DNA from 4 places in the Rhodococcus rhodochrous genome. Region 2 is predicted to be linked to each of the others. Evidence: riboswitches for the same ligand, from Rfam matches in the RefSeq annotation. Region 2 holds a riboswitch; each other region holds the start of a gene.
What was found. A riboswitch is a leader RNA that binds a small molecule or an ion and turns the genes downstream of it on or off. The one in region 2 is predicted to bind thiamine pyrophosphate.
Positions count from the first base shown of each region.

Region 1: it holds a riboswitch for thiamine pyrophosphate, as region 2 does, so the genes downstream of both, C6Y44_RS06210 (ABC transporter substrate-binding protein) here and C6Y44_RS07690 (3-oxoacyl-ACP reductase) in region 2, are expected to answer to the same signal.
Region 3: it holds a riboswitch for thiamine pyrophosphate, as region 2 does, so the genes downstream of both, thiO (glycine oxidase ThiO) here and C6Y44_RS07690 (3-oxoacyl-ACP reductase) in region 2, are expected to answer to the same signal.
Region 4: it holds a riboswitch for thiamine pyrophosphate, as region 2 does, so the genes downstream of both, thiC (phosphomethylpyrimidine synthase ThiC) here and C6Y44_RS07690 (3-oxoacyl-ACP reductase) in region 2, are expected to answer to the same signal.

Region 1 covers NZ_CP027557.1:1,299,177-1,305,069, reverse strand. The annotation lists gene C6Y44_RS06230 (CsbD family protein) at 92-289, shown strand; gene C6Y44_RS06225 (hypothetical protein) at 476-673, opposite strand; gene C6Y44_RS06220 (hypothetical protein) at 894-1,040, shown strand; gene C6Y44_RS06215 (hypothetical protein) at 1,048-2,820, opposite strand; TPP riboswitch at 3,150-3,246, shown strand; gene C6Y44_RS06210 (ABC transporter substrate-binding protein) at 3,229-4,296, shown strand; gene C6Y44_RS06205 (ABC transporter permease) at 4,274-5,059, shown strand; gene C6Y44_RS06200 (ABC transporter ATP-binding protein) at 5,056-5,826, shown strand.
Region 2 covers NZ_CP027557.1:1,646,688-1,652,580, reverse strand. The annotation lists gene C6Y44_RS07705 (zinc-dependent alcohol dehydrogenase family protein) at 1-674, opposite strand, end outside; gene C6Y44_RS07700 (serine hydrolase domain-containing protein) at 854-2,134, shown strand; gene C6Y44_RS07695 (LLM class flavin-dependent oxidoreductase) at 2,218-3,522, opposite strand; gene C6Y44_RS07690 (3-oxoacyl-ACP reductase) at 3,522-4,286, opposite strand; TPP riboswitch at 4,341-4,432, opposite strand; gene C6Y44_RS07685 (stealth family protein) at 4,694-5,893, shown strand, end outside.
Region 3 covers NZ_CP027557.1:4,263,818-4,269,710, reverse strand. The annotation lists gene C6Y44_RS19720 (glutamate ABC transporter substrate-binding protein) at 1-598, opposite strand, end outside; gene C6Y44_RS19715 (hypothetical protein) at 595-1,947, opposite strand; gene C6Y44_RS19710 (NUDIX hydrolase) at 2,085-2,939, shown strand; gene thiE (thiamine phosphate synthase) at 3,005-3,694, opposite strand; TPP riboswitch at 3,723-3,835, shown strand; gene thiO (glycine oxidase ThiO) at 3,832-4,896, shown strand; gene thiS (sulfur carrier protein ThiS) at 4,893-5,105, shown strand; gene thiG (thiazole synthase) at 5,098-5,883, shown strand.
Region 4 covers NZ_CP027558.1:204,999-210,891, forward strand. The annotation lists gene C6Y44_RS25820 (substrate-binding protein) at 1-915, opposite strand, end outside; gene C6Y44_RS25825 (ArsR/SmtB family transcription factor) at 931-1,269, opposite strand; TPP riboswitch at 1,412-1,521, shown strand; gene thiC (phosphomethylpyrimidine synthase ThiC) at 1,520-3,277, shown strand; gene C6Y44_RS25835 (HpcH/HpaI aldolase/citrate lyase family protein) at 3,949-4,830, opposite strand; gene C6Y44_RS25840 (NAD-dependent succinate-semialdehyde dehydrogenase) at 4,946-5,893, opposite strand, start outside.

The DNA.
Region 1 (5,893 bases), 350 kb from region 2:
GTCTGACACGGACGAGTCGGTCGTGTTCGGTTTCAGGCTGTTCGGGCCGGGTACTCCGTCAGAGCAACGTTCGATGACACAGGAGGACCCCATGGCCGACTTCGTCGACAAGGCAAAGCACAAGGCAGAAGAAGCGGGCGGCAAGATCAAGGAGAACACCGGTCAGGCGACCGGCGATCGTGATCTCGAAGCCGAGGGTCGCGGCGATCAGACCTCCAGCGGTCTGAAGCAGGCAGGCGACAAGGTCTCGGATGCCGTCGAGAACGTCAAGGACGCTTTCAAGAAGTAGCCCCTGAACTGCGCGGTGCCGGTAGTTGCGACTACCGGCACCGCGCTGTTGAGGTGCTTGGCACCGCACAGTCGAGGTGCTCGGCACCGCGTCGTGGAGGTGCTCGGCACCGCGTCGTTCGTCCGGGTACCGCACCGAGCTGTGCCGGTGCGTGCAGCACCCCGCTCTCACGGGGTGCTGCCGGGACTACTTCGAGGAGGTGCCTTCGGTGTCGTCGAAGAAGTGCCAGGTGCCGTCCTGCTCGTTCTGCGCCTCCATGCGCCAGCCGAGTTCGCTGTTGTCGGCGCGCTGGTCAACGAACCAGGCGTGCGCGTCGTCCGCGCTCTCGATTTCCTTGGTATCCACGACGTTCCCGGTCGGGTCGATCACTCTGTAGGTAGCCATGCCGAGTGTCTTCCCACGCGACTCGCCGGTCAAACGTCGCGCGAACCTTCTGGTGTAGGGTGGAGTCATCGTTCGGCTCGCACATGATGAGCAACCTCGCACCACAGTGCCCGAAGGTTCCGAACCGGACGTGAGAGTTCCCCGCCGCGTGTACCGCGGCCCCTCTTCTTCGCACTGCCCGACGGCCGGGGTCTACCCGGCCGCACCCGAAAGGACGGCCATGAGCCAGAACAAAGAATTCGACAATCCTCTCTTCCTCGCGCCCACCACTCCGGAGGCCGACGCCGAGACCGAACCCGTCACCGCTGTCGCCGAAGTGAGCGGCCCCCACGACTACACCTCGATCTTCTCCGCGCGCGGCGCCTGATCCCGCCTCATCCGACTGTGAAGCTTCCGCCTCGGTCGGCTGCAAAGTCGGCCAGCGCCTGCGACACCTGCTCGGGCCGCCCGTCGTTCTGATCGGCGGCCGCCGTGAGCACATCGAGGTGGTTGTATCCGGGCAGAATCCACCTGCGTTCGTTCGGATGATCCGTCTCGGGCAACGAGATACCTCCGTTCGCCACCAGCGTCACCACAGGATTGCGCGTGACACCGTCGCGGTGGAGATGACCTTCGAAGCGGGTCGCCGATGCGAGGTCGAACGGAAGCCTCGACGGGAAGTACCACTCGGTGAAATCCAGTGGTGGCTCCGACAGATTCCGCGCCAGCTCCGCGATCGACGTCACCTCGTTCCCCTGATCGGTGTACCGCGCCTCGTCGGGTGACGACGCTCCAGTGCTCACCTCGTCGTAGTCGAGCCACCGGTAGACGACTCCCGGATCCGCGAAGACCGCCGGCGACGCCTTGAGCGCATCGCCGAAGAATCCCGACCCGAGCACCTCCGGCGTGGCGGGAACAGGAAACAGCTTGTCGCGCACGGGTGCCCCGGTGATGAATCCGACGCTCGCCTGCAGGAACCCCAGCGGTTGCGAATTGTCGTCGAGGATCGCGCCGAGCACCGCCTCGTTGGTCGCGTTCAACGTCCGCACGTCCGGGTCGCCCGTCGCGAACATCGCGTAATCCCTCGCCAGCAGAGTGCGCAACGTCCAGTCGATGTTCGGGTTGTCCGGCATGCGCGGGACGATGCCGTCGATGCCGTCCGGGTCGAGCCGTGCCGCGAGCCCGGTGAGTGCGAGCAGATTCGTCGTCTCCGGGTTGATGACCGCGGGGAGCGCGAGCACCGGCGACGCAGTGGAGATCGATCCGGACAGCGCATCGAGCGGAGCGGACACCGTGTCGGGCAGATCCGGGAGCGCGCCCCGGCCGGGGAAGGGCGCTCCGGCTCTGATCACCGTATCGAGCGCGAAGTACCCGCCGCACTGGTTGTAACCGGCGTCGTCGATGGTGGCGGGATCTCCGTCGAAGTCCCATTCCGCGAAGTAGCCGGTGATGAAACCACCGAGAGAATGTCCGCCGCACAACACTTTCCGTTTCCGCAGTTCCGGGTCGGGAAGTTCGTGACGCAACAGGTCGTACTGGTCGCGCAGCGTCTGCTCGAGTCCGACCTGCGAAAGCCACGCGACGTCGGCGCCGCTCGCATGGCCGGCGAATCGTCGCCCGTCCACTTCAGCACCGCGGAAGTAGTAGTCGGTCGCGGTGTCGAGCGAACCCGTCCGCAGCGCCGCCCGGGTACCGGTGTGGTCCTCGAGGCAGTTCGATCGCCGGTCGAGTGCCCAGAACTCGACATGGGCACCACGGGCCGCGGCCGCGACGACGGTGTTGCGCGCGACGCTCTCGAACGCGCCCGCTCCCTCGAAGATCCCGGGCTGGGCGACGAGGATCCGGTCGGCGTCGGCCGAACTCTCCGGTCCGTCGGCCGACCGCCACCGCAGATACGACAACCGGTCGCACGCGGCGGGTCGCGGTCCCGCTTCCGCCGGCAGCGGCGCGGGTATCGACACCACGGACCCGAGCACCTCGCCGGCCAGTGGCGCCGACGAGGTGTACGGCATTTCGGTGCGTCCGGTCGGCTCCGACGCGGTGCGTCCGGTCGGCTCCGACGCGGTGCGTCCGATCGGCTCCGAAGCGATGTGTCCGATCGGCTCTGCCGACACCACCGATGCCGTGAGCACACTTCCCATCACCGCCGCAGCCAGTGCTGCGCCCATCCTTGCGCGCATCCCATCCCCCGATCGGTTCGTGCGTATTGAACACCGTTGCGGGAGTCGGGTCTACGGAAACGGCAGAAGAAAGGACCCGTCGGAGTTCACCGACGGGCCCTTCATCGTCCACGCAAGGGGGAGGCGTGCGCAGACCGATGGCCTGCCGTTCGGGGGAGGTGACAGGGACCATCACTCGAAGAGTCGGGACCTTCGACCCTTCCGTTACGGGTGAAATGTGAGGGTGACACCCTGACCTGGACTTTTGCGTAACTTCGGGTCACATCTTCCGTTCTGCTCCCGTCCCGGTGGTCCCAGGAGGGCATGGTGCTAAGGTCGCCCGTGACACGGGGTGCTCCGCACGAGCGGGGCTGAGATCACACCCGTCGAACCTGATCAGGTAATGCTGACGAAGGGATGTCCCGACATGACCATGCCTGTACCCACATCGATCCGTCCCCTGCCCGCGCAGTGAAGGCGCGGCGGACTCTCGCCGGACTGCTCACCCTCGTCGCCGCACTCTCCGCGGTCGTCGGGTGCTCGTCCGATTCCGGGAGCGACACCATCCGATTCGCGTTGGACTGGACGCCCAACACCAATCACACCGGCCTGTACGTGGCGCAGCAGGAGGGTCTGTTCGCCGATGCGGGTCTCGACGTCGAGATCCTGCCGTACAACAACGCGACCCCCGACACCCTCGTCGACGCCGGTAGCGCCGAGTTCGGGATCTCCACGCACGCCACATCGACCATCGCCAGAGCTGCGGGTTCCCGGACCGTCGCGGTCCTCGCACCGCTGCAGCACTGGGCGACGGGGATCGCCGTGCGGGCCGACAACGCCGAGATCACGCGGCCGGCGGATCTCGACGGCAAGACCTTCGCGGGCTTCGCGAACCCCGGTGAGGACGAGATGCTCGCCGAGGTGATCCGCAACGACGGTGGTCGCGGTGAGTTCGAGAATGTGACGCTCGGGACGTCGTCGTACGAGGCCGTCTACTCGTCGACCGCCGACTTCACCGTGTCGTACCTGGCGTGGGAGGGCCTCGAGGCCGAGCACCGCGGCCTGCCCATGCGGTACTTCGGTTTCACCGACTACGGCTTCCCCGACGCGTACGCGATCGTCGTCGACGGCAACGAGGACTGGATGACGGAGAACCCGGAGCAGGCACGCGCTTTCGTGCAGGCGCTGCACCAGGGTTACCGGATCGCCGCCGACGATCCCGACCGCGGGGCCCGGGCCCTGATCGAGGCGAACCCCGGGGCCTTCCCCGACGAGGAACTCGTCTACGAGAGCCAGCGCATGCTCGCCGCCGAGTACATGCGCGACGCCTCCGGCGCCGTCGGGGTCCTCGACGCCAGGAAATGGTCGGGCTATGCCCGGTTCCTCTACGAGAACGGCCTGCTGTCCGGACCCGACGGCAGCCCGTTGACGACCGAGCCCGACTGGTCGACCTATGTCACCGATGACTACCTCGAAGTCCGATAGCACCGGCCGCGCACGTCGACTCCTTCCCGCCCTGCTCGTCGCCGGGGCGCTGGTCGCGATCTGGCAGACGTACGTCGTGGTGAGCGGTATCCGCCCGCAGGTGTTGCCCTCCCCCGCACGCGTTCTCACGCAGGGGTGGGCGCATCGCGTCGACATCGCCGGGCACGCCTGGTCCACACTGCAGGTCACGCTCGTCGGGTTCGCCGTGTCGCTGGCCCTCGCGTGGACCCTCGCGATCGCCGTGGACTTCTCGCCGTGGCTGCGACGGGCCTTCGTGCCGCTGTTCGTGGTGTCGCAGACCCTGCCGATCATCGCGCTCGCACCCTTGATGATCATCTGGTTCGGATTCGGACTACTGCCGAAGATTCTCGTCATCGCGCTCGTGACGTTCTTCCCCGTCGCGATCGGACTGCTCGAAGGGTTCGCGGCGGCCGACCGCGAGGCGGGCGCGTTGCTGCGCAGCATGGGCGCGTCGCGGTGGCAGCAGTTCCGTTACGTGCGCCTGCCGTCCGCGCTTCCCCGCTTCTTCACCGCCCTGCGGATCGGGATCACCTACGCCGTAGTGGGGGCGGTGTTCGCCGAATACGTCGGCGCGACATCCGGTCTGGGCATTTACATGAGCACACAGAAGAATTCGTTCCGCACCGATCTCGTGCTCGCAACCGTGGTGGTGACGGCCGTTCTGTCGCTCACGTTGTACTCGCTGACCTACGTCGTCGAACGGGTGGTCGCGCCGTGGGCACTCACGAAGGGGGCGAAATGAGTGCGGTGACGGTGACCTCGGTCCACAAGGCGTACGGCGACCGGGCGGTGATCGACGGCATCGACTGTTCCGTCGAACCCGGTGAATTCGTGTCCCTCATCGGGCCGAGCGGGTGCGGCAAGTCGACGCTGTTCTCGATCGTCGCGGGGCTCGAACAACCCGACACCGGAGAGGTTCTCGTCGGCGACTCCCCCGCAGCACCCGGGGGGGTCGCGCTGATGCCGCAGAAGGATCTGCTGTTCCCTTGGCGGACGGTGCTCGACAACTGCACACTCGGACTCGAGGTGCAGGGTGTACAGCGATCCGACGCTCGCGCCCGCGCCCGCGAACTGCTGCCGACCTTCGGCCTGGCCGGCTTCGAGGACGCTGCGCCGCACCAACTGTCGGGCGGTATGCGTCAACGCGCGTCGCTCGCACGCACGGTGCTGCAGGGACGCGACGTGCTCCTGCTCGACGAGCCGTTCGGCGCACTGGATTCGCTGACCCGCACCGAGATGCAATTGTGGTTGCAGCAGGTGTGGCAGCAGCATCGCTGGACGGTGCTGATGGTGACGCACGACGTCCGCGAGGCGGTGTTGCTGTCCGATCGGGTCGTCGTCCTCGGTCCGCGACCGACGCGGGTGCAGCACGAGGTGCGTGTGCACCTGCCTCGACCTCGAACCCTGGAGATGTGCGCGTCGAGCGAGTTCGTGGCGCTCGAGCAGGAACTGGTAGACGTCCTGCACCGGTCACGTCACGGGGATCAGCGGAGGATGCCCTCGGGATAGTCGCCGGTCGCTCTGCCCACCGGCGGTGCATCCGCTACAAAATTCGTCGTCCGCTACAGCAATTGCC
Region 2 (5,893 bases):
GCGACGTCGTCGCGACCGCTGTTGACCACGACGTTCGCCCCGAATGCCTTCGCTGCCTCGAGGCGGCTGTCGGCGAGGTCGACGGCGACGATGCGGCTCGGACTGAACAGTCGTGCGGCGAGGATGGCAGCGAGCCCGATGGGGCCGGCACCGATGATGACGACGACGTCCGCCGGCCGGAGACAGCCGTTGAGAACGCCGACCTCGTAGGAGGTGGGCAGGATGTCGGCGAGCATGAGCATCTGTTCGTCGCTCACCCCATCGGGAATTCGGTGGGTCGAATTGTCGGCGTACGGAACTCGGACCAGTTCGGCCTGGGTGCCGTCGATCAGATGTCCGAGGATCCAGCCGCCGCCCCCGAGGCATTGCCCGTAGCGGCTCTCGCGGCAGAACCGGCACGTGCCGCATGCGGTGACACACGAGACCAGTACGCGGTCGCCGGGCGCGAGTGTCTGCACTCCGTCGCCCACCTCGACCACGGTGCCGACGGCCTCGTGACCGAGGATCCGTCCGTCGGTCACCTCGGGTACGTCACCTCCGAGGATGTGCAGGTCGGTGCCGCAGATGGTGACCGCGTCGACGCGCACCACGGCATCGGTACTGTCCTTGATCGTCGCGTCGGGAACGTCCTCCCACGATCGTTTCCCCGGCCCGTGGAACACCAGTGCCTTCATGATTCGACCTCCGAACACGGATTCGGTCCCGCTCCAGGATGACACGAGGGACACTGCGATCGGAATCGTTCGGAGAGGGTGAAAAATTCACCTCGACAGCGGGAAATGTCCGAATTCGTGACACCATCACAGAGTCCCCTGTTCTTTCGGGGACCACCGATCCCGAAAGCAGACGATTGATGAAGACACTCGCAGCCTCGCTCGTGGCGGTGGCCGTACTGACCGCGTCGGCGTGCAGTTCCGATACCACCGAACCCGAATCCACGCAGTCTCCGGCCTCCACCGAGGCGGCTCAGCCCGAGTACGTGGCCGAGCTGCAATCGACAGTCGAGCAGTTGATGCGCGACAACGCCATTCCCGGCGCAGTGGTCCAGATCAGCTCCCCCGACCGCGGTGACTGGACCGGCACGTTCGGCACCTCCACCATCGACGCCGACGACCCGATCTCCGCCGACGATCATTTCCGGATCGGGAGCAATACGAAGACGATGACGGTGACCGCCGTCCTGCAGCTGGTGGAGGACGGTCGCCTGTCGCTCGACGACCCGATCTCGAAGTACATCGACGGCGTCCCGAACGGCGACACGATCACCATCGCGCAGCTCGCCGAGATGCGGAGCGGCCTGTACAGCTACACTTTCGATCCGGAATTCAACGCGACGCTGGACCGCGAACCCGAGAAGGCGTGGACGCAGGAGGAGCTGCTGCAGATCGCGTTCTCCCAGCCCGTGAACTTCCCGCCCGGAGAGCAGTTCGAGTACAGCAACACCAATACGGTGCTGCTCGGACTCGTCATCGAGCAACTGACGGGCATGCCGGTCGCGGAGGCGTTCGACGAGCGCATCTTCGTTCCGCTCGGGCTGGGGAACACCTCGTTCCCCGCGATCGATGATGCCTCGATCCCCGACCCACATCCGCAGGGCTACATGTTCGGCACCAATGTCTCCACCATCGATACCTTCGCGCTGCCGGAGGACGAGCAGGCCGCCGCGGTCGCGGGGACGTTGAAGCCGAACGACGTGACCGACGACAACCCGTCGTGGACGTGGACCGCGGGCGCTGCGATCTCCACCGTCGACGACATGACCACCTACGTGAAGGCGCTGGTCGGCGGTGGTCTGCTCGACGAGCAGATGCAGCAGACCCGGCTCGACAGCGTGCAGTCGGTGGGCGGCGGAACCGCAGGCTACGGCCTCGGCATGGCACAGTTCGGCCCGTTGCTCGGACACGACGGTCAGCTTCCGGGCTTCATGACCTTCATGGGCCACGACCCGGAGACCGACCTGACGATCGTCATCGCGACCAATCTGTCGACGGTGCCGTCGGGTGAAGGTTCGGCGCTGACCCTCGTCAAGGGCATCCTGCCGATCTTCTACGGTTCCGGTTACCAGCCGCCGGGCGACCCGGCACGGGCTCCCGGAGCGGAGGAAAGCACACCCGCGCCGACGCCGGGAGGCTGATCGTACCGACCGGCTCGAGAGCGCGAAACGGTCATCGGTGCACGCTACAACCCGCTCCGATGACCGCTTCGCGCTCTTCTCCGCTACGGCGACTTCAGACCGAGCGAGTCGCGCAGGGTCGAGCCGGGATACTCGGTCCGGAACAGGCCACGACGCTGCAGTTCCGGGACGACGAGGTCGACGAAGTCGTCGAGCGAATCCGGATAGGCGGGGCACATCAGGTTGAAGCCGTCGCAGGCGCCCGCGGTGAACCATTCCTCGATGCTGTCGGCGACGGATTCGGCGGTGCCGATCATGGTCGCGTGACCACCACCCGCGGCGAGGTAGCCGAGCAGCTCGCGCAGGGTGGGACGACGGGTCTCGATGATGCGCTGCACCGTCGCATAGCGACCCTGCGGACCGCTGAACTCCTCGATGGGCGGCAGGTCGGCGACGGGGGCGTCGAGGTCGTGACCGGTGTAGTCCTGACCCGTGAACACGCCGAGCTGGGTGATGGCGGCGTCGACGTCGAGGAGCGCATCGAGTTCGGCCTTCTTCGCCCACGCCTCCGCTTCGGTGCGACCGACGTAGGTGACGAGTCCGGGCAGGATGGCGACCGTCCCGGGATCCCTGCCGGCCGCGGCGATCCGCGCACGCAGGTCGGTGACGTACTCGAGCGCCGCGGTCATGTCCCACGCGACGGAGTAGACGGCCTCGGCGTGACGGGCCGCCAGGTTGCGTCCGGTCTCCGAGGCGCCGGCCTGGAACAGCACCGGACGACCCTGCGGGCACCGCGGCACGGTCAGCGGACCGTCGACGCGGAAATGACTGCCCCGGTGATGGATCGGGCGGATCGCGTCGGAGTCCAGGAAGCTGCCACCCGCCCGGTCGACGAGGACACCGCCGTCACCCCACGAATCCCACAGAGCGCAGAGCACCTCGATGAATTCCTCGGCCCGCGCATACCGTTCGGCGTGCGGAGGCAGGGCGTCGAATCCGTGGTTGCGCGCTTCCTCGTCGAACATCGAGGTGACGATGTTCGCGCCCACCCGTCCCCCGCTGATGTGATCGAGCGAGGCGAGCATCCGTGCGGCATGGAAGGGCGTGAAGAAACTCGCGGAGACGGTGGTGACGAGACCGATGTGCTCGGTCGCGCGCGCCATCGCCGACAGCGCAGTCAGCGGTTCGAGGAACCAGGTGGTGCCTGCCGTGTACTTCGGGTTGACGCTGTGACCGTCGGCGAAGAACACCGCGTCGAGGCATCCCCGTTCGGCGGTGCGGGCGAGTTCCTCGAAATACGTGATGTCGCCGATGCGTCCGGCCGCGGAGTCGGGATGCCGCCACGCCGACGAATGATGCCCGACGCCGTAGAGGAAGGCGTTGAGGTGAAGGGTGCGTGGTCCGGCCATCAGTTCATCACCAGTCCCCCGTCGACCACCAGGTTCTGTCCGGTGACGGCCCGCGACCAGTCGGAGGCGAAGAACAGCACCGCCGCCGCGAAGTCCTCGGGCGTGGTGACCTTCCGCAGCGGCGTCGACGACGCGATGAGGTCGAACACCGCTTCGGGGGTCGCCGACGATGCGTCGGTCGTGCGCAGCAGACCGCCGGAGACCATGTTGACGCGGATCCCGTCGGGGCCGAGGTCGGCGGCGAAGGTGCGGGTCAGCGACAGCAGCGCGGCCTTGGCCGCGGTGTAGTCGTGGTACGGGACGACGGGGTGCTGGAACAGGTTGGTGCCGATGTTGACGATGCTGCCGCCACCGGCCTCGCGCATGCCCGGCAGAGCCGCCTGGATGATGTTGACCGCGCCGCCGACGACACCGTCGAACTGGGCTCCGAACCGGTCGTATCCGATCTCGTCTGCCTTGGGCCGAGCGTCGCCGTTGAAGGAGAAATCGGGCAGGGCGTTGTTGACGACCGTGGTGACGGGACGTCCGAAGTGCTCGCGGGCCCGGGTGAACAGCGCTTCGACGTCGGCGCGGTCGGTGACATCGGCCTTCAGCGCGACCGCCCGCTCGGGTCCGATCTTGTCGGCCAGTTCGTGAGCGCCCTCGCCGCTGCGCCGGTAGTCGAGGACGACGGCGGCTCCTTCGTCGGCGAACGCCTGCGCGATGCTGCGGCCGAGGCCGCGACCGGCGCCGGTGACGAGGACGACCTGGTTCTGCAATGACATCTTCTGTGCCTTCCCTGTGTGGGGAAGGGTGCGTGAGGGCGACAGACCTGTGGCCCGGCGCCGGCTCGGCATCCCTTCGCTCGCATAATCGAGATCAGGTTCGACGGGTGTTCTCTCAGCCGTTTCCGGCACCCCGTGTCGAGTCCTGCGGACAGGCTACACGGCACCGGTTCGGCCTTCGAGAGCCGGCAGGGTCGGCGTTCACAGGATCGTCACATCGCCTACGCGAGAACTTAGCTCAGATCGGCGTTAAAATGGGCCATTCCTGCCCCGACTCGTGAAAGGAGATTCCGACGCACACGCCGGCCCCCCACAACGCTCCCTATGTCTCCCTTTCTCAGCAGGTCGGAGACGCTCCGCCGATCGGCCGCGCCACCGTCCGCGGCCCCGCGAGGCATGAGGAGGTGGTGTGGTTCGAGGATCGCTACGCCATCCCGATCACCACCACCACGCCCGACGAGGCTCGGATCGAGGACGTACTGTTCCTGCGCCGCGTGCTCGACCGGGCGCGTATCGACTACCTGCTCGTGCGCGACGACAGCGACCGCCCGATCCTGGCGGTCGACCGCCAGGATCGGAAGAGGCTGCGCGCCGCTCTCGTCGAGGGGTGTGCCGACGAGCCCTTCTACTCGAAGGCCGTCGGTTCGAAGCGGCGTCCCGTCCCGGTGGCGGACGGTCGGCTCTCGCGCGACAGGAAGGACCGGGTGTTCCGGCTGTTCCGCCCGCGGGTCGAGCTGACCAGCGGGCTGCGGTACGGCGCGTCGAACGGGGTCGACATCGAACTGTGGACCTACACCGACGACGAGGTGATCATGCCTCGTCCGAACGCTCTCACCCGCACGGTCGCCCTGCGCGACGAGATGCGCCGGACGACGGTCGAGCGGTACGGACAGCTGTGGCCCACGATCGAGGGCATGTTCGACCGCCATCCGGGCGACATTCCGTTCGAGATCGACCTCGTGTTCTCGTGGGTCGACGGGTCGTCGAAGTCGTTCCAGGCCAAGCGCGCGAAGCTGATGCAGAACTATGTCGTCGGCGAAGGTGACGACTCGCCGGCGCGCTACCGGCAGATCAACGAACTCAAGTACGCCCTGCGTTCGGTCCACATGTACGCGCCGTGGGTGCGGCGGATCTTCGTCGCCACCGACTCACCGCGACCGGCGTGGCTCGCCGACGATCCGCGCGTGACCTTCGTGCGGAGCGAGGAGTTCTTCGCCGACCCGTCGGCACTGCCCACCTACAACTCGATGGCGGTCGAGTCGCAGTTGCATCACATCCCGGGATTGTCCGAGCACTTCCTGTACTCGAACGACGACATGTTCTTCGGTCGCCGGGTGAGCCCGAGCCTGTTCTTCTCCGGCGGGGGCGTCGGCAAGTTCATCGAGTGCGACGTGCGGATCGGTCTCGGCCGAAACAACGCGTCGCGCAGCGGATTCGAGAACTCCGCGCGCATGAACCGCAAGCTTCTGCAGGACCGCTTCGGGGTCACCATCACTCGGCACCTCGAGCACACACCTGTCCCGTTGCGCAGGTCGATCATGGCGGAGATGGAGCGCGAGTTCGCGGACGAGTTCGCTGCGACGGCGGCGAGCCCGTTCCGGGCGGCA
Region 3 (5,893 bases), 2.6 Mb from region 2:
CGATGCACACGCGCCGGCCGGCGAGATCGGCGGCGGAGCGGATGTCGGATCCCCGGACGACGAGCACACGCTGCTGGGCCCGGAAGTACTCGGTGGAGAAGTCGACCTTCTCGCGACGGGCGCACGTGATGCTCATGGTCTTCGCGACGATGTCGACGGTGGAGTCCTGCAGCGCCTTCTCACGCTCGGCCGACGACAGGATGCGGTAGTCGACGAGAGCGGGATCGCCCAGGAGGTCGCGGGCGATCTCGCGCGCGATGTCGACGTCGAAACCGGTGATGCGCCCGGTCGCGGTGTCGCGGTAGCTCATGAGGTTGCTGCCGGTGTCGAGACCGACGATCAGCCGGCCGCGCGTGCGGATCCGATCGATCGCAGGCCCGGTGGCATCCGGGTCCGGGGGGAGGGATGCGGTGGGATCGCCGCAGTCGGGGGCGGGCGGTGTGGCCACCGAGGACTCGAGCATCCGCGCGTTCTCAGGGAGCGGGAGGGAGGTCGTCGTCCCCTGGAGGCCGGGGGCGCGCGGTGGGGGATCGGTCGCGCACCCGCCGGCGAGTGCGGCGACGACGCACAGGCTCGCAACGAGAACGCGCTTTCTCACTGGTACTCCTTCAACCGGGGCCGGAGGCCGACCCACACGCCGACCAGCGCCACCGTCAGCAGCACCACGGACATCGGTGCGAGGCCGGCGAGGGTGCGGGAGGCGCGGAACTCGTTGTCGCGCAGTTCGGTGCGGGTGTCGTCGATTCCTTCCGTCAGAGCGGCATCGAGAGCGACGAACCGCGCGGTGGACTCACCGGGACCTGCGCCGACCGCGAGGACCGAGGCCGCTGCGTAGTCGCCGCGGACGAGGGCGTCGACCATGCGTGCATGCGAGTTGATCCAGGCCTCGTGCGCCGACCGGGCGGTCTCCACCGCCTCGGCGCCGGCCTCGAGGGCGGAATCGCGAGCGTACTCGTCGAGGATGTCGCCGAGTCGCGACATGTTGGTCCCGAAGGTGTCGTCGTACGCGCCGGTCGTGTCGCGCCGGGCGATCAGCAGGGTCTCGGCGGTACGCGACTGCTGGGCGAGGATCCGTCCCTCGGTGAGATCGGCGAGCGGTGCCGCACCGCGCTCGATGGCGCGTTCGGTGGCACTCGACGAGGCCAGGCCGGCGACGAGCAACCAGCACAGCAGCGCACCGGTCGCGCCGATCGCGACGAGGATTCCGGGATTGAGGGTGCGACGAGAGCGGCGGCTCACGACGACGTGCGCCACGCACAGGGCGGCGACCGTGACGAGGAGCAACCCGATCGCGAGCCAGGGTGGTCGCACCGCGTCGCGCTGGGTGTCCTCGACGGCGGCGACGCCGCGCGTGTGCAGTTCCTGCGCAGCGGGGAGCAGTTCGGTCTGCATCAGGTGCGACGCCTCGCCGAGATATGCGGCGCCGACCGGATGCCCGGTGCGGTTGTTGGTGCGAGCCGTCTCGATGAGGCCCGTGTAGACGGGCAGCAGTCGCCCGATCTCCGTCAGATTGTGTGCGGTCTCGCGGTCGGCGTCGGTCAGTCCGGTCGCTGCGATGACGAGATATTCCGCGGCTTCGTCGGTCGCCTGGATGTAGCGACTGCGCACCGCCTCCGGTTCGAGTCCGCCCGAGATGAAGCCCGTCACGGCGGCGGCGTCGGCCACCGACAGCGCGCTGTAGAGATTCTGGGCCGCGCTGGCCAGCGGCTCGATGGACGCGAGGAGACGATCGTGGGTGGCCTGCCTGCCGGACACCATCGTTGCGGAGACCGCTGCCGAGGCGACGAGCAGCACGGTGAGCACCACCCCCAGGACCACCAACCGGACCGGCGTGGATCGCAGCAGGGCACGGGCGTCGTCGAACCGGGCGTCCGGAGTGTCCGTATCGGCGTCGTCGCGGATGTGGCTCTCGACAGGAGCGAAGGGAGGGGTGATCCGTACGTCCACCGGGCACTCCCTTCCTCGTGTCGAGCGGTCTGAGGGGAGCATATAAGCAGCCCGGCGGTATTGTTGCCGTCCACGGACGGCGGGGATCCGGTACCGGGCACAGGCCCGGACGAGGGCGGGTCGGAGAGGCGGACGCAATGCGTGGAGACGGTGACGGCTGGGCGGTCGGACCGGACGGTGAGAAGCGCTGGGGACGACACGGTGCCGCAGGTCTGCTGCTGCGCGCTCCGCTCGCGGACGGTCGCCCCGCGGTTCTCCTGCAGCATCGGGCGGCATGGTCGCACCAGGGTGGCACCTGGGCACTTCCCGGCGGAGCCCGCGACTCGCACGAGAGCACCGTCGACGCCGCCGTGCGGGAGGCCCACGAGGAGGCCGGCATCGATGTCGCGGCCGTGACGGTGCGCGCCGAACGTGTCACCTCCGGTCTCGCGGGCGGATGGACCTACACCACCGTCGTCGCCGACGCCACCGAAACGCTCGTGACCAGCCTCAACCAGGAGAGCACCGAACTGCGCTGGGTGCCCGAACCGGAGGTTGAGGCGATGGCGCTGCACAGCGGCTTCGCCGAGGCGTGGCCGTCGCTGCGCACCTCACCGGTACGCATGCTGCTCGACACCGCGAACGTGCTCGGTGCGAGCGGCCCCACCGGATGGTGGCGCGACCGCCCCGGCGCCACGAGCGCCCTGCTCGCCGACCTCGCCGCGGTCCTGCCCCGCACGGTCGAATTTCCCGACGGGACGTTCGGTTGGGTCCCCCGCGTCGAAGCGGTCCTCGAAGGGCATGCCCGCGACGCGACGATCGACGACGTCCGGATCCCGGTGCACAGCGCGGACGGCAGCGGCGACGACGAACTGGCCCGGCTGGCCTCCACCGCGACGGCCGTGGTGGATCCGGGGGTGACGGTCGTGGTCACCGCGGATCGCGGCCTGCGCGCACGGTTGCCCGAGGGCACGATCGCGATGTCGCCCTCGGCCGTGCTGGGCTGGCTGTAACGCCTCAAGCCGGCAAGTGCGGTCTTACCCGCCTTTCAGGCCGGCGTGCGGTCTTCCGCCGCCTTTCAGGCCGGCAGTGCGGCCTTCAGTGCTGCCGCGGCTGCGCGCGGATCGGAGGCCTTCGTGATCGCCCGGACCACCGCGACCCGCGTGGCCCCGGCGTCGAGCACCTCGGGGAGCCGCTCGAGATCGATGCCGCCGATCGCGAACCACGGTCGTGCCGGCTGCGACTGCGCGACCTCGCGCGTCACCTCCAGCCCCGCCGCGGTCCGTCCCGGCTTGGTCGGGGTGTCCCACACCGGCCCGGACGCGAAGTAGTCGACGCCCTCCTCGATGTCGGCGAGCGCGGCCTGCGCCCGACTCGACGTCGAGCGGCCGATGACGATCTCGTCGCCGAGGATCTGCCGCGCGTGCCGCACCGGTAGATCGCCCTGACCGAGATGCAGGATGTCGGCGCCCGACGCGAGCGCGATGTCGGCGCGGTCGTTCACGGCGAGGAGCGCACCGTGGCGTGCACACGCCTCGCCGATGATCTCGAGGGCGGCGAGTTCCTCGCGTGCCTCGAGGCGTCCGAACTTCTTCTCGCCGGCCGAGTCCTTGTCGCGCAACTGGACGATGTCGACCCCACCGGCGAGGGCCTCCTCGACGAACCGTGCGAGGTCGCCGGTGTCCCGGCGAGCGTCGGTGCACAGGTACAACCGGGCGGTCGCGAGGCGGCCGCGCGGGTCGGGATGGTTGCCGCGATAGGTGGTCACGACCAAGACGGTAGCCTCTAGGCAGAAAGTGTGACGACACGGGAGTCCCGAGGTTCGCGGGGCTGAGAGGGGGCCTGCCGGCCCCGACCGTTATGACCTGACCCGGATCATGCCGGCGCAGGGAGTGAGGTGGACCAATGGCAACTGTGGCCGTCGTGGGTGGCGGAGTGATCGGGCTGTCGATCGCATGGCGCGCAGCCCGCTCGGGGCACATCGTGACCGTGCACGACCCGAATCCCGGTAGCGGCGCCTCGTGGGTGGCCGGCGGGATGCTGGCCCCGCTGTCCGAGGGTTGGCCCGGTGAGGATCACGTGCTGTCCCTGGGTGCGGCCTCGCTCGACCGCTGGCCCGGATTCGCGGAGGCACTGCGCGCGGAGACCGGCGTCGACGTGTTCACCGCCGAGGCATCGCTGACCGTCGCGCTCGACGCGGCGGACGCCGCCGACCTGCGGACCGTCGCCGAGTGGGTCGGGGAGCGGGGGCACGAGATGCGTCTGCTCTCCCGTGCGGAGATCCGGGAGTTCGAGCCGTCGCTCGGCCCGAAGGTGCGTCTCGGACTGCTCGCGCCCACCGAGTCGTCGGTCGACAACCGCGCGCTCGTCGACGCCCTGCGCGTCGCGGCCACCGGGGCCGGGGTGCGTTTCTCCGACGCCGCCGTCCACGACCTCGCCGACCTGCCCGACGATCAGGTGGTGCTCGCCGCCGGCTCGGCGTCGGCGCGACTGTGGCCGGGGCTTCCGGTCCGTCCGGTCAAGGGCGAGATCCTGCGCCTGCGGGTGCGGCCGGGCGCGACCCCGCCGCCGCAGCGCACCGTGCGCGCGAGTGTCCACGGCCGCCCCGCCTATCTGGTGCCCCGCCACGACGGTCTCGTCGTGGGCGCGACGCAGTACGAGGCGTCCGACACGCAGGTCACGGTGGCCGGGGTGCGCGATCTGATCGCCGACGCCGAGCGGATCTTCCCGGCGCTCGGCGAGTACGAACTGTTCGAGGCGAGTGCGGGCCTGCGTCCGATGACCCCCGACAACCTGCCGCTGATCGGCCGGCTCTCCGATCGTGTCGTCGCCGCGACCGGCCACGGCCGCAACGGTGTGCTGCTCACGCCGCTCACCGTCGACGCGGTGCTCGCCGAACTCGGTGGGCGGTCGCTGGCCGACGCGCAATACGCCTGTCCTGGACGAATTACGGAAGCGAGTGTGGGATGACGAACGTGTCCGTGGGCATCACCGTCAACGGTGAGGACAAGTACTACGACGCGGCCCCGACCGTGTCGCAGCTGCTGAACGAGCTCGGTCTGCCCGAGAAGGGCATCGCGGTCGCCGTCGACGGTGTGGTGTGCCCGCGCGGCCGCTGGTCGGAGCCGGTCACGCGCGGAGCGAGCATCGAGATCCTCACGGCGGTCCAGGGTGGCTGACACACACGATCCCGGCGCCGACCTGCCGCAGCTGACCATCGCCGGCCGCACCTTCGGGTCGCGGCTGATCACCGGCACCGGTGGCGCGGCGAACCTGGCCGTGCTCGAGGAGGCGCTCGTCGCGTCGGGCACCGAGCTGACCACCGTCGCGATGCGCCGCGTCGACGCGGCCTCCGGAACCGGTGTCCTCGACCTGTTGCGCCGCCTCGGCATCGAACCGCTGCCGAACACCGCCGGGTGCCGCGGCGCGAAGGAGGCCGTGCTGACCGCGCAGCTCGGGCGGGAGGCGCTGGAGACCGACTGGGTGAAGCTCGAGGTCATCGCCGACGAACGGACGTTGCTGCCCGACGCCATCGAACTCGTCTCCGCGGCCGAACAACTCGTCGACGACGGCTTCGTCGTCCTGCCGTACACGACCGACGATCCCGTCCTCGCGCGACGCCTCGAGGACGTCGGTTGTGCTGCGGTGATGCCGCTCGGCTCGCCGATCGGGACCGGCCTCGGTATCTCGAACCCGCACCACATCGAGATGATCGTCGAGGCTGCGGGTGTGCCGGTGATCCTCGACGCGGGAATCGGAACCGCCTCCGACGCGGCGCTCGCGATGGAACTCGGTTGCGACGCCGTGCTGCTCGCGACCGCCGTCACCCGCGCGAAGGATCCGGCGCTGATGGCGTCGGCCATGCAGCACGCGGTCGAAGCAGGATTCCGTGCCCGGCACGCCGGCCGGATCCCGAAACGCTTCTGGGCCCAGGCATCTTCGCCGATGGAGCCGTGACCGCTACGGG
Region 4 (5,893 bases), on a different replicon from region 2:
GTCACGAGTTCCCAGAGACGCGAACTTTTCCCCGACGACTCCGGCGCCGTACCGAGGCAACAGTTGGCGTGCCAGGCCGTGTGTCGTACGGGGCCAACAATAATCGTCGCCGGCCAGAAACCATCGTCGCACCCCCTCCATCCGCATGAGTGGTTTCACGGCTGCTGCCAACTGGTCGTCCGGCCGCTCACCGAGCTGGAGGCGGAGACGATCGCCGCGCCCTCCTTCGTTCATGACCGGCTGTACCAGCAGCACGGGTGCATCACTGAGCGCCTCGGCAACGGCGGTGTAGGTAGCCGATGTGGCGGCGACCAGAATGGTCCGGCAGCCTGCCTGGACGAGTCGTCGCGCTTCCATGACGCCGGTCTGCGGGTCTGTGGCGTCATCACCCACGATCAACTCGACTGGACTGCCGTGGATACCGCCCTCGGCATTGATTTCCTCCAGTGCCAGCATGGCGGCGTTGTCAATCGAGGTGGCGAAGAGGCTGCCGGGTCCGGATTTCGACGTCAACAATCCCAGACGGGGATGGGAAGAGGCGTTTCGAGAGGTAGGGAACCCTCGACGCCGCATCAACCATTCCAATCCGGGCTGGTCGAGTTCGGCGATGAGCCGAACCCTCGTACCACCGTTTGCGGCTTCGAAACGGAGTTTGATACGCCCTCGCCAGGGCTGGTCGTGCACGATATCGAGGTACGCATGCGGACGTGCGGCAGCAATACGGCCGAGGATTTCGACCGGTTCTGCGCCGGAACCGCTGAGGTGGACCGCCATACGCACGGCAGCGCCGGGTTCGACCCGATCGCATACCGCGCCGAAGAGCCATCCCGCCTCGTCGCCTGCTCCGAAAAGGCTGTAGGCCACCGAGGGTGGGGATGCGGTCCACTCTTCGGCGTGCAGTACGAGCTGGGTCACCGTGTTTCCTGGAAGCTATGCACGTCGCAAGGTTGTGTCGGTGGCAGCGGTGCGGTCTGCGGCCTCGACGGCATCTGACAGGGCTCCTCGGAACAATTCCTGCAACATTGCAATGACATCGCGTGCGGGACCGGCCGGGTCGATCGAGTAGAAACGGAAGCGTCCGGCCTTACGTTCGGTGACCAGGCCCGCGTGCCGCAGGATCCGGAGGTGGTTCGAGACGCCGGTGCGTCCCACGCTGTCGATCTGGTCGACCAGTTCGTTGACGCTGCACTCGTCACGCTCTGCCAGCACAGTGAGAATGGCTCGCCGTACAGGGTCGGCGAGGGCATCGAAGGCCAGCTGTGCGGACAAGATCCCGATCTCCTCGAGTCAACAGTCAATGACATATAGAAGAGTACCTCCTCGTAGCTCGTACAGGACGGGCCGACTTCGCACCGCTCCGACGACCGGACCAGCTACATCTGCAGCGGGAGAAGCCGGGTGTTAGGGTCTGTGCCGTCCCCACGGGAGCCCTATTGCAGGGGCTGAGATCGGGCTGAGGCAGCCTGCGACCGTCGAACCTGCCCGGGTAATGCCGGCGAAGGAAGTAGGAACGATTCCGATGAGTGCACCCAATTCGCATGCCCTGAGCTATGTCCACGACGAGGAACACGACCTGCGTGTACCTGTCACAGAGATCCGCTTGAACGACTCTCCCGGCGGGGTGCCGAACCCGCCGCTGCAGGTCTACCGCACTGCAGGTCCCGATAGCGATCCGCTGGTCGGGCTCCCGCCGACGCGCGCCGACTGGATCGCTGCTCGCGGCGACGTCGAGCACTACCCGGGGCGAGAACGGGATCTGCTCGACGATGGCCGCTCGGCGGTGCGGCGTGGAGAGGCGTCCCGGGAGTGGAAGGGGCCCCGACCTGTCCCGGTGCGAGCGAAGACAGGCCGGACGGTCACGCAGATGCACTATGCCCGGGCGGGGATCATCACCCAGGAAATGCGGTTCGTGGCGCTGCGGGAGAACTGCGACGTGGAACTGGTGCGCTCGGAGGTGGCGGCGGGTCGGGCGATCATCCCCGCCAACGTCAACCACCCCGAGTCCGAGCCGATGATCATCGGCAAGTCCTTCCTGGTGAAGATCAATGCCAACATCGGCAACTCAGCGGTGACCAGCTCCATCGTCGACGAAGTCGACAAGATGCGCTGGGCCACCCGTTGGGGCGCGGACACTGTGATGGACCTGTCCACCGGCGAAGATATCCACACCACCCGAGAGTGGATCATTCGCAACTCCCCGGTGCCGATCGGCACGGTGCCGATCTACCAGGCTCTGGAGAAGGTCGCCGGCCAGGCCGATGCGCTGACGTGGGAGATCTTCCGCGACACCGTGATCGAGCAGTGTGAGCAGGGTGTGGACTACATGACCATCCACGCCGGAGTGCTGCTGCGCTACGTACCGCTCACGGCCGAGCGGCTCACCGGCATCGTCTCCCGAGGTGGGTCCATCATGGCCGGTTGGTGCCTCGCCCATCACGAGGAAAATTTTCTCTACACCCACTTCGACGAACTGTGTGAGATCTTCGCCCGCTACGACGTGGCATTTTCCCTCGGGGACGGGCTGCGACCGGGGTCGATCGCCGACGCCAACGACGCCGCGCAGTACGCTGAACTGGACACCCTTGCCGAACTGACCACCCGTGCCTGGGCTCACGACGTTCAGGTGATGGTCGAAGGCCCTGGCCACATCCCGATCCATCGGGTACGGGAAAATGTGGAGCGTCAGCAGAAGTTATGTCATGGAGCGCCTTTCTACACCCTGGGGCCGCTGGTGACCGACATTACTCCGGGCTACGACCACATCACCTCCGCGATCGGGGCCACCGAGATCGCCCGCCATGGCACCGCGATGCTGTGTTACGTCACCCCGAAGGAGCATCTGGGACTGCCGAATCGGGACGACGTGAAGACCGGGGTCATCACGTACAAGATCGCCGCTCATGCTGCCGACATCGCCAAGGGCCATCCCGGTGCCGTCGAGCGTGACGACGCGTTGTCGAAGGCGCGTTTCGAGTTTCGGTGGCGGGATCAGTTCGCTCTGTCGCTGGATCCGGATACGGCCGAGCAGTTCCATGACGAGACGCTTCCGGCTGAACCGGCCAAGACGGCGCACTTCTGCTCGATGTGTGGGCCGAAGTTCTGCTCGATGCGTATCTCCCAAGACATCCGGACCAGGTTCGGTGACGCCGCCGACCAGGCCGCCGTCGCCGGGATGCAACATATGTCCGACCAGTTCAGGGCCGCCGGCAGCACGGTGTATTTGGATGCCCCTACTGTCCTGTCCTCCGAAAGTAAGCGTGTGACACAGGACAACTGAGGTCGCAGGGGCGTTGAGTCCAGGTGACGGGAGGACACGGACGCAACGCCCTCAGCGGCGTGACGCACGCCCGCACTTGCTCTGCCGGGTGGCGTTGTGTCGCGATGACGAAGGTGGTCGAGGACGGAGGCGGCATCGATGTGCGGTTTCGCGGTGCCGGCGACCGTCCGGGTTCGAGCACGAGGGGAATGAGATTCAGCGGCGGTATCCACTCGTGCTCAACGAAAGTGCCCATGTGTGAGCGGGGTCCGCTGTAGCAGTGATCGGGTGCCGGCGGGCGAGGCGGTGACGACATCGCCCACCTCGCTGCCGAATCGGGGGGTGACCTGCACTTGTGACTCGCTCAGCTTCGAGGCACCGAGGAGTAGTTGCCGGGCAGGCGGCCGTCTCGGAAGAGCGGTCGTGATCGTCGCCCCGGTCGATTCTGCTTCCGGGATCGGCGGTCGCTGCACACGCGCTGGAACGCGTCCGGACCATCCCGCATTCGCTCGGCGTCGACCTCGCGCGGCGGCGTTGTCCACCATCTCCGCGCGGAGCGGGTAGTAGTCGAGCAGCCAGGTGTATTCAGTCTTCTCGATGATGCCTTGCGGGTTCTTGACCCGGGCAGGTACACCGCACCCGAGACCCTTGCAGCGTTGACGGTGCCGATCAGAGCAGCGTGAACGCGCCGACTACTGGGCAAGAGAGGCGGATTTGGTCGCCTCCAAGCGGCCGAAGTACCGAGATCTGGAAAGCACGGCAGTGGCTGAGATGAAGCGCGGCCGATCGGCTCCCGTCTCGATGTTCTCCCCGCAGGGGCCGAGTTCGGCGATAGTGGCATGCGCTTGTGAGACTGAATCGGCCGACGGGGAGAATCTCTCGTTGATCGTGTCGACGTGACGCGCCCGAACCGACAATTTTCCGGTCATGCCGAACTTTTTGGCTGTGTCGATGTCGGCTGCGACGGTATCCCGATCATCCGCAGCGGTCGGGCCGTCGATAGGCGCTGCGATTTCCGCCGTCTTGCTGGCGATGACGAGGGTCGAGCGTGCATACGCCAGGCCTTCTGGTGTCCCATCGATGTCGAGGTCGCTGCAGAAGTCTCTGATGCCGAAGGCCAAGCGCACGACCGGTGAGCATTCAGCGATACGGTCGGCCTGACGAAGCGAGGAAGCAGTTTCGACCATAGCGACGATCGGGACATGGGGGAGTGCGGCAGACACGATGTCGATGTCTTGCGGACTCTCGGTTTTTGCAAGAACAATTCCGGTAAGGCCCGGGGAATCGCGGAGTATTTCCAGGTCGAGTGCAAGTTCACGGGTCGAAGCGTCGTTGACTCGGACCCAGCCGACTCTGTCGCGAAGCCACAGCGCCGCAACTGTCCGTGCAGATGTTTTCTTCCTGTAGGGCACTCCATCCTCGAGATCGAGGACAAGGCAGTCCGGACTGGTAGCGACCGCGGTATGCAACCGAGCGAGATCGGTAGGGGGGACGAGTAGCCATGATCGGGCAAGGCGTGCCAGCTCGGTTCGCGCTTCCCGGGCTGCATCGGGTTCCTCGAAGTCGAATGACATCGTTGTTGTCGATCTCCAGTATTTATTCGAATCAGTGGATATTGTGGATTATCGATGCTGTGCGGACGAGTCCTGGAATCTCCGATTTCTGCAGGACAGTTGCTATGAACAACTGTCAGGGGGTCAGAGCGATGTACTTGGTGTTGAGGTACTCTTCGATTCCTTCGCTGCCGCCCTCGCTGCCCAACCCGGACTGCTTGATGCCGCCGAAGGGAGCCGCTGGATCGGAAATAATGCCCCGGTTCACGCCGACCATCCCGAATTCGAGGGCGCGAGCGACTCGGGACGCTCGATCGAGGTTCTGTGTGTAGAAGTAGGCAGCCAATCCGTAGTCGGTGTCGTTTGCGCTCGCGATTACTTCGGCCTCGGTGTCGAAGCCTGTGATGACCGCAACCGGGCCGAAGATCTCTTCACTGAGGATGCGTGCACCGGCAGGTACGTTGTCGATGACGGTCGGTTGGTAGAAGTAGCCGGGACCGTCGATGGGTGTCCCGCCCGTGCGCACGCGTGCTCCGGCAGTAACGGCTTCATCGACCAGTGTTGCAACCGCGTTGCGTTGCTTGGCATTGATCAACGGACCAAGCGTGACGTTGTCTTCGTAACCGGGACCCACTGTTGTCGCGGCGATCCGATCGCAGAGAGCACGAGTGAACTCTTCCCGGATCGAATTGTGTACGAGCAGTCGATTGGCGGCAGTACAGGCTTCACCACCGTTACGCATCTTGGCGGTCATCGCACCGTCGACTGCGGCGTCGATGTCGGCGTCATCGAAGACGATGAATGGGGCATTGCCGCCAAGTTCCATGGAGCTCTTCAGTATCTGATCTGCGGATTGTTCGATGATCTTCTTCCCGACGGCGGTGGATCCGGTGAAGGAGACCTTTCGCAGTCGACGGTCCTTCATCAGAGTGTCGACGACGTCTGGGGCATCGAGAGTCGGTAGTACAGACAGAACACCACGAGGAAGACCGGCTTCAGCAAAGACGTGTGCGAGTAGCAGCATGGTGAGGGGAGTGTCCTCGGCCGGTTTGACGATGATGGTGCATCCAGCCGCGAGCGCCGG